2 regions of the Bacillus sp. 41-22 genome follow, and region 1 is predicted to be linked to the other one. Evidence: riboswitches for the same ligand, from Rfam matches in the RefSeq annotation. Region 1 holds a riboswitch; the other holds the start of a gene.
The links. A riboswitch is a leader RNA that binds a small molecule or an ion and turns the genes downstream of it on or off. The one in region 1 is predicted to bind S-adenosylmethionine.
Positions count from the first base shown of each region.

Region 2: linked by a shared signal. The riboswitch ahead of LCF45_RS07310 (Na+/H+ antiporter NhaC family protein) and the one ahead of metI (cystathionine gamma-synthase/O-acetylhomoserine thiolyase) in region 1 are both predicted to bind S-adenosylmethionine.

Region 1 is NZ_CP084035.1:4,106,527-4,110,321, reverse strand. It holds gene metC (cystathionine beta-lyase) at 1-185, opposite strand, end outside; gene metI (cystathionine gamma-synthase/O-acetylhomoserine thiolyase) at 182-1,294, opposite strand; SAM riboswitch class I at 1,384-1,497, opposite strand; SAM riboswitch class I at 1,700-1,809, shown strand; gene LCF45_RS21040 (bifunctional homocysteine S-methyltransferase/methylenetetrahydrofolate reductase) at 1,880-3,712, shown strand; gene metH (methionine synthase) at 3,712-3,795, shown strand, end outside.
Region 2 is NZ_CP084035.1:1,424,399-1,428,193, forward strand. It holds gene gltP (glutamate/aspartate:proton symporter GltP) at 5-1,279, shown strand; gene LCF45_RS07305 (ribonuclease FAU-1 family protein) at 1,348-1,866, shown strand; SAM riboswitch class I at 1,987-2,092, shown strand; gene LCF45_RS07310 (Na+/H+ antiporter NhaC family protein) at 2,187-3,503, shown strand; gene LCF45_RS07315 (lmo0954 family membrane protein) at 3,733-3,795, shown strand, end outside.

The DNA of each region.
Region 1 (3,795 bases):
GCAATGATATCTTCAAGAGCTTCACGTGTTGGATTTCCAGATCTACTATAGTCATACTTTCCAAAAGCATCTACATCAAACTGATGGAATGTTGATGTGTTATAGATGGGAACGTTAACAGCTCCTGTGTGTGAGTCATGCTTGTATTGATTATGCAGTAAAAGCGTATCTATGGAATAACTCATATTCTTACACCTTCTTTTACAATTTTAATTGCTTGCTTTAAGTCTTGAATTAAGTCGTTGCTATTTTCGATGCCGACTGAAAAACGGAGAAGACGATTACAAACACCACGTGCTGTTCGAACATCTTCTGGAATGTCGGCATGAGTTTGCGTTGCTGGATAAGTCATTAAACTTTCGACACCGCCAAGACTTTCAGCAAATGTAATTAAGGATAAAGATTGTAAGAAAGGATTAATCCAAGTTTCATCTTGAAGGCGAAATGAAATCATACCACCTCTTCCTGGATAAAATACATCTGTCACACCATCTTCATCATTTAAATAAGCAACAATTGCATGAGCGTTTTCTTCATGCTGTTTCATGCGAAGTGCTAAAGTCTTCATGCCTCGAATTAATAGCCATGAATCAAACGGGCTTAAGACAGCACCAGAGGCATTATGATAATGAGCAAGCTCCTCGCAAAGAGATTTCCCTTTCGCAACGACAAGTCCGCTTAGTACATCGTTATGACCGCCTAAATATTTAGTTGCGCTGTGAAGGACGATGTTTGCACCTTCTGTTAATGGTTGCTGTATATAAGGTGTATAGAACGTGTTATCTACAATAAGAAGTAGTCCGTGCCTTTTCGCTACACTTGCTACACTTACGATATCAGTTACTTGCATTAATGGATTAGTCGGTGTTTCTATGAAAATAGCCTTCGTTTGAGATGTGATTGCTTGCTCAATTTGTTTAATAGATTGTGTATCTACGTATCTACATCGAATATTCCACTTGTCTTCATGTTCGGAAAATAGACGATATGTTCCCCCGTATAAGTCTTCAGATACGATAAGCTCATCTCCGGAACGGAATAGTGAAAGGACAAGGAGAACAGCCGCCATTCCTGAACTACAGGCATACCCTTGCTCACCGCTTTCTAAGTCTGCAATTGCCTGTTCTAAAAGACCACGAGTCGGATTTCCAGTTCTTGAATAGTCAAAGCCAGTAGATTTACCAATTCCTTCGTGACGATAAGCAGTTGAGAAATAAACAGGTGGATTAACAGTTCCTGTTGTAGTTTCGCTACGGTTCCCGATTTGTGCTAGTTTTGTTTCGATTGTTGACATGTGAAAATTCCCCCTTTTTAAAGTGAACGACTAAGTGAAAATAAAAAAAGCCTTCTAAGAAGAAGGCTTTCGGATTGAATAGAGTCTTCTTCTCATCTGTCAAATCTTTCACAATTTGCTGGAATTAGCACCTTATTAACGAATGAATGTTAATGGTTGCTGAGGCGTCAAAGGGCCAGTCCCTCTACCTCTCTAGATAAGAATGTTCGTATGAAATTTTATTATGGTTTTAACTTTACAACAAAAGATAATTGAATTGCAACTTTATTTTAAATAATTTTTATTTTTCCGCAAGTGTCATTGACTTTTATTTTAGTGCGTGCTAAATTTATAAAAAATTAACAAACATTGTTAAAAGGGGAACGTATTTCCTTTTAGCTACATAAATAAAATAATAAAGACAAACTCTTATTGAGAGCGGTGGAGGGAAAGGCCCTGTGAAACCCGGCAACCTTCAAACTAAATGTTTGAAACGGTGCTAAAACCTGCAAAACGTGTGTTTTGCATAATAAGAGGAGGAACAATTATGTCCCCCTCTTCAAAGTGAAGAGGGGGTTTTTATATTGATAGAAATGAGGGAGATTCGTGAAATTACTAGATTTATTATCAAAAGGAATTGTAATAGGTGATGGTGCGGTTGGAACGTTATTACATTCGCATGGTTTACAAAGTAGTTTTGAAGAATTGAATTTGTCTGATCCGGACTTAATTATATCGATCCATAAACAATATGTAGCTGCTGGAGCGGATGTTATTCAAACGAATACGTATGGTGCGAATGAAGCGAAACTCCGCATGTATGGTCTAGAGAATCAAGTTGTCCAAATTAATAAAGCGGCAGTGAATATTGCGAAAGCATCAGTAACAGATCGGAATGCAATTTTAGGGACAATTGGAGGTATGAAACATATTGGTGCTGTTACAACGACTGATATAGAGCGAGAATTTATGTTACTTGAGCAGGCAGGTGCTTTACTAGAAGAACAGGTTGATGGATTACTATTAGAAACTTTTTATGATGAATTTGAATTATTGCATGCGGTTAAAGTATTGCGTAAACAAACGAATATTCCGATTGTTGCTCAGTTAGCGTTACATGAGGCAGGTACGACTCAAAATGGGAATGATGTCAATGAAATATTAAAACAGCTTTTAGATTACGGTGCCAATGTTGTTGGGTTGAACTGTCAACTAGGCCCGCTTCACATGACGGAAGCTTTCAAAATGATATCGATTCCTCAAAATGGCTATTTATCAGCATATCCGAATGCAGGTCTCCCGAATTATGTGGAAGGGCGTTACGTATATGAGGGAAGTCCAGCATATTTTGAAGAAATGACACCGAAATTTATTGAACAAGGTATTCGTTTATTAGGTGGTTGTTGTGGTACTACCCCGGAACATATTGAAGGAATGAAACGTGCTATTGCAAATGTTGCACCTGTAATAGCAAAGGAGACGATTCAAAGGCCTAAAGTGGTCCATACACATGAGAAGCGTTCGAGAGCTCATGTTACTCTAGCAGAAAAGGCAAAGAAACAAACGACAGTTGTAGTGGAATTAGATCCACCGAAAACGTTAGACACGCAGCGTTTTTTTGAAGGGGCAAGAGCACTGAAAAGGGCTGGAGCGGATGCTATTACTCTAGCAGATAATTCATTAGCATCTCCTCGTGTTTCGAATATGGCTATGGGTGCATTATTAACGAAGCATGATATTCCAGTATTGACGCATTTAACGTGTAGAGACCATAACGTCATTGGACTACAGTCTCACTTACTTGGATTATCAGCATTAGGTATGGAGGAAGTGCTAGCTTTAACTGGTGATCCAGCGCGCGTTGGTGATTTCCCAGGTGCAACTTCTGTATATGATTTGTCATCGATAGAGCTCATTAAAATGATTAAAGAGATGAACGACGGACGCTCTATTTTAGGGAAATCAATTGGTCCGGCAACAAGATTTTCTGTTGGAGGTGCATTCAATCCTCATGTAAGGCATTTAAAAGCAGCGGTCAAGCGAATGGAACGAAAAATTGATGCTGGTGCTGAATATTTCTTAACGCAGCCGATATATGATGTTGCTTTAATAGAAGAAGTATATGAAGCGACAAAGCATTTGGAACAACCTATCTTTATTGGAATTATGCCGTTAGTAAGTAAGCGGAACGCAGATTTTCTTCATTTTGAAGTGCCGGGTATTACTCTCCCTGAAGAGATAAGACAAAGAATGGATGGACATGAAACGAAAGAGGCAGCCATAGAGGAAGGGATTCGTATTTCACAAGAGTTGATCGATGCGGCGATGAAATACTTTAACGGTATTTATCTTATTACACCGTTTTTAAAATATGAAATTACAGAACATCTCGTGAAATATGTGAGAGAAAAGCAAGAAGTGAAAGAAGGTATTAATTGATGAAACGAATAGAAGAGAGATTACAACATGAAATTTTAATATTAGATGGTGCAATGGGAACGATGATCCAGCAAGAAGACTTA
Region 2 (3,795 bases), 2.6 Mb from region 1:
AAGTATGAAAAGAATAGGACTTGCATGGCAAATTTTAATAGGACTTGCGCTTGGTATTACAGTTGGGGCGATTTTCTTTGGCAATCCGGAAGTGGTGAAGTACTTACAACCAATTGGTGATATCTTCATCCGATTAATTAAGATGATTGTTGTACCGATTGTTGTAGCGAGTATTGTTGTTGGGGTTGCTGGTGTTGGCGATATTAAAAAGTTAGGTCGACTAGGCGGAAAAACAATTATTTACTTTGAAATTATTACAACACTTGCAATTGTTGTTGGTTTATTAATAGCAAACATTTTCCAACCTGGAAAAGGCGTTGATATGGATAAGTTAACAAAAACAGATATTTCTAAATATACACATACGACAGAGCAAGTACAAAGTCATTCGTTCGCGGATACGTTTGTAAATATTGTTCCGACGAACATTATGAAATCATTAGCTGAAGGTGATATGCTTGCTATTATCTTCTTCTCAGTATTATTTGGTTTAGGTGTAGCAGCAATTGGTGAGCGTGGTAAACCAGTTCTACAATTTTTCCAAGGTGTAGCAGATGCAATGTTTTATGTAACGAACCAAGTTATGAAGTTTGCACCATTTGGTGTATTCGCATTAATTGGTGTTACAGTTTCTACATTCGGATTAGCTTCATTAATTCCATTAGGGAAATTACTCATTGTAGTATACGGAGCAATGATCTTCTTCGTTGTAGTTGTATTAGGACTTACAGCGAAAATATTTGGAATAAACATTTTCCAATTCTTTAAGATTTTAAAAGACGAGCTGATCTTAGCGTATTCTACAGCAAGTTCAGAAACGGTTTTACCGAAAATTATGGAGAAAATGGAGAAATTCGGTTGTCCGAAAGCAATTACATCTTTCGTTATTCCAACAGGTTATTCATTTAACTTAGATGGATCAACTTTATATCAAGCAATTGCGGCAATTTTCTTAGCGCAAATGTACGGTATTGAATTATCCATTACACAACAAATTACGTTATTACTTGTATTAATGGTTACATCAAAAGGTATCGCGGGTGTACCGGGCGTATCATTCGTTGTATTATTAGCAACACTTGGTACAGTAGGTATTCCAGCTGAAGGTTTAGCGTTTATTGCAGGTATTGACCGTATTCTTGATATGGCTCGTACAGCAGTTAACGTTGTAGGTAACTCTTTAGCGGCTGTAGTTATGTCTAAGTGGGAAGGTCAATATGACGCTGAAAAAGGACAAGCCTATTTAAAAGAGATATCTGAAAAGGGTCAAGCAGCTTAATTATAATATGAACAAGCTCTCACATAATATGTGGGGGCTTTTCTATATATAGAAGAGGAGCGGACGTAATGAAACGTAAATATGGTGACGGTTCTTCGTGGAAGCGACTAATAGAGAAGGATTATAGGGTTAAGCAAGTAGAGGATGGAATGTTAGGAATACTGGACATAAAAAAAGTGAGAGAACCTAGTTATAAAGAATACAATGGTAAGCAGCTTTGCATTGCAGGTGATGGGTATACATGGATGCAATATTTTATAAACGGGGAAAACTTTGCAATTACAGCTATGTTAGACAATCAAAAACAATTACTGCAATATTATATCGACGTGACGAAAGAATATAAAATAGACGAGCGTGGTTTACCTTATTTTGATGATTTATATTTAGATGTAGTATTGTTACCGAACGGTGAGATCTATGTACTGGATGAAGACGAGTTAGAGGATGCCTATAAAATTGGTGATGTTACAAAAGAAGAATATGAGTTAGCATGGAATACAACAAAATGGATTATCGCGAAGATAAAAAATAGAAAATTTTATTGGATCTCAATATTGGATAAAGAAATCGAAAAGTTAAAATGATTGGTGTATTCATATTTTTGCATAATTACCAAAAAAAACTATACAAAAAATAATTGACTTTTGTTTTGTAAGCGAGTAAAGTTAGGAAAGAAATTATTATTTAAAAATAAATATGAAACCTTCTTATAAAGAGAGGCGGAGGGACTGGCCCTACGATGCCTCGGCAGCGGACTCGATTTCAGAGTGCTGTGCCAAATCCAGCAAGCGTGTGCTTGAAAAATGAGAAGAGTGTTTCTTATAGATGTATAAGACCTCTTCTCGTCGGAAGAGGTCTTTTGTTGTTAATTAGAAAAGGTTGAAAACTAGGGAGAGATGATACTTTGAAAGAAACGAGAGGAAATGGTTTAGCTTTATTACCACTTGGAATATTTTTGGCGCTATTTATTGGTTCTGGGATTATTACAGGTGATTTCTATAAATTGCCGATACTCGTAGCGATTATGATTGCTGTAGGAATTGCTTTAGTGATGAATCGTAAGGAAAGCTTTAATGTGAAAGTAGAACGATTTGCTAAAGGTGCAGGAAACCCTGATATTATGATCATGGTTCTGATTTTTGTACTTGCAGGGGCGTTTTCTGAAACAGCAAAAGGAATGGGCGGAGTTGATTCCACTGTTAACTTAGCGTTATCTATTTTACCCCAAGGATTTATCGTTGCTGGAATTTTTGTTATAGGGGCATTTATTTCATTAGCGATGGGAACTTCAATGGGAACAATTGCTGCATTAGCACCGATTGCTGTAGGTATTAGTGGGCAAACTGATATCTCAATTGCGCTTACGATGGCTACTGTTGTGGGTGGAGCGATGTTTGGTGATAATTTATCATTTATTTCTGATACGACAATTGCTGCTGTTCGTTCGCAAGGAACAGAAATGAAAGATAAGTTTAAAACGAATTTTTTAATTGTATTGCCAGCTGCAGTCATTACAATTGTACTATTAGTAATGATTACTTTAGGTAATGATACAGAAATTAAAGCTCATACATTTGATTGGGTGAAGATTTTACCATATGCAGGTGTACTTGTTACAGCGCTACTTGGCTGGAATGTACTTATTGTATTAACCGGTGGAACTGTACTATCTGGTGTTATCGGTCTTATAGATGGAAGTTATACGTTAGAGAGTTTCTTTAAAAGTGTAACGACTGGAATGGGCGGTATGATGGAGTTAGTGTTACTTGCCATTTTAATTGGTGGTATGGTCGAACTGATTCAATATAATGGTGGCATTCAATATTTAATGAATCTTTTAACGCGTAACATTCGTTCAAAAAAAGGAGCAGAGTTCGGTATTGCTGGCTTAGTGAGTATGACGAATATGTGTACAGCGAATAATACGATTTCTATTATCTTTACAGGTCCGCTTGCGAAAAACATTGCAGATCAATATGAAATTGACCCTCGTAAATCAGCGAGTGTATTAGATCTTTTCTCATGCTGTGTGCAAGGATTAATTCCGTATGGTGCGCAAATGTTAACGGCAGCAGGATTTGCGGCGTTATCTCCAATTGAATTGTTACCATATGCGTTTTATCCAATCTTAGTTGGAGTATGTGGAATCATTTCTATATTAATTGGTTTCCCGAGGTTTTCTAAAGTAGCGGGAAAGAAAGAGTATCACAAAACAGCATAATTTAAAATGAAGTTTATGAATAGTAACGAAAGCCGTACAGAGAATGTTCTCTGTACGGCTTTTTATGTGCGATAAAAGAGTGAATCATCCTATCCTACCGCATATTTTTGCAAAAGGCTGAATTTAACTCGGTCTTAAGTCTGAGTCGAAAACAGTTCTTAAGCTCGTTATGAAAAAATGAAAAAATAGTTAAGATAAGAGTATCAAATCGAAGGGAGGCAAGCACAAGATGAAACAATTTCTAGCGTTTATCGCAGCCGGTATTTTGGCTTTAATTGCTCTTGGTAGTCTT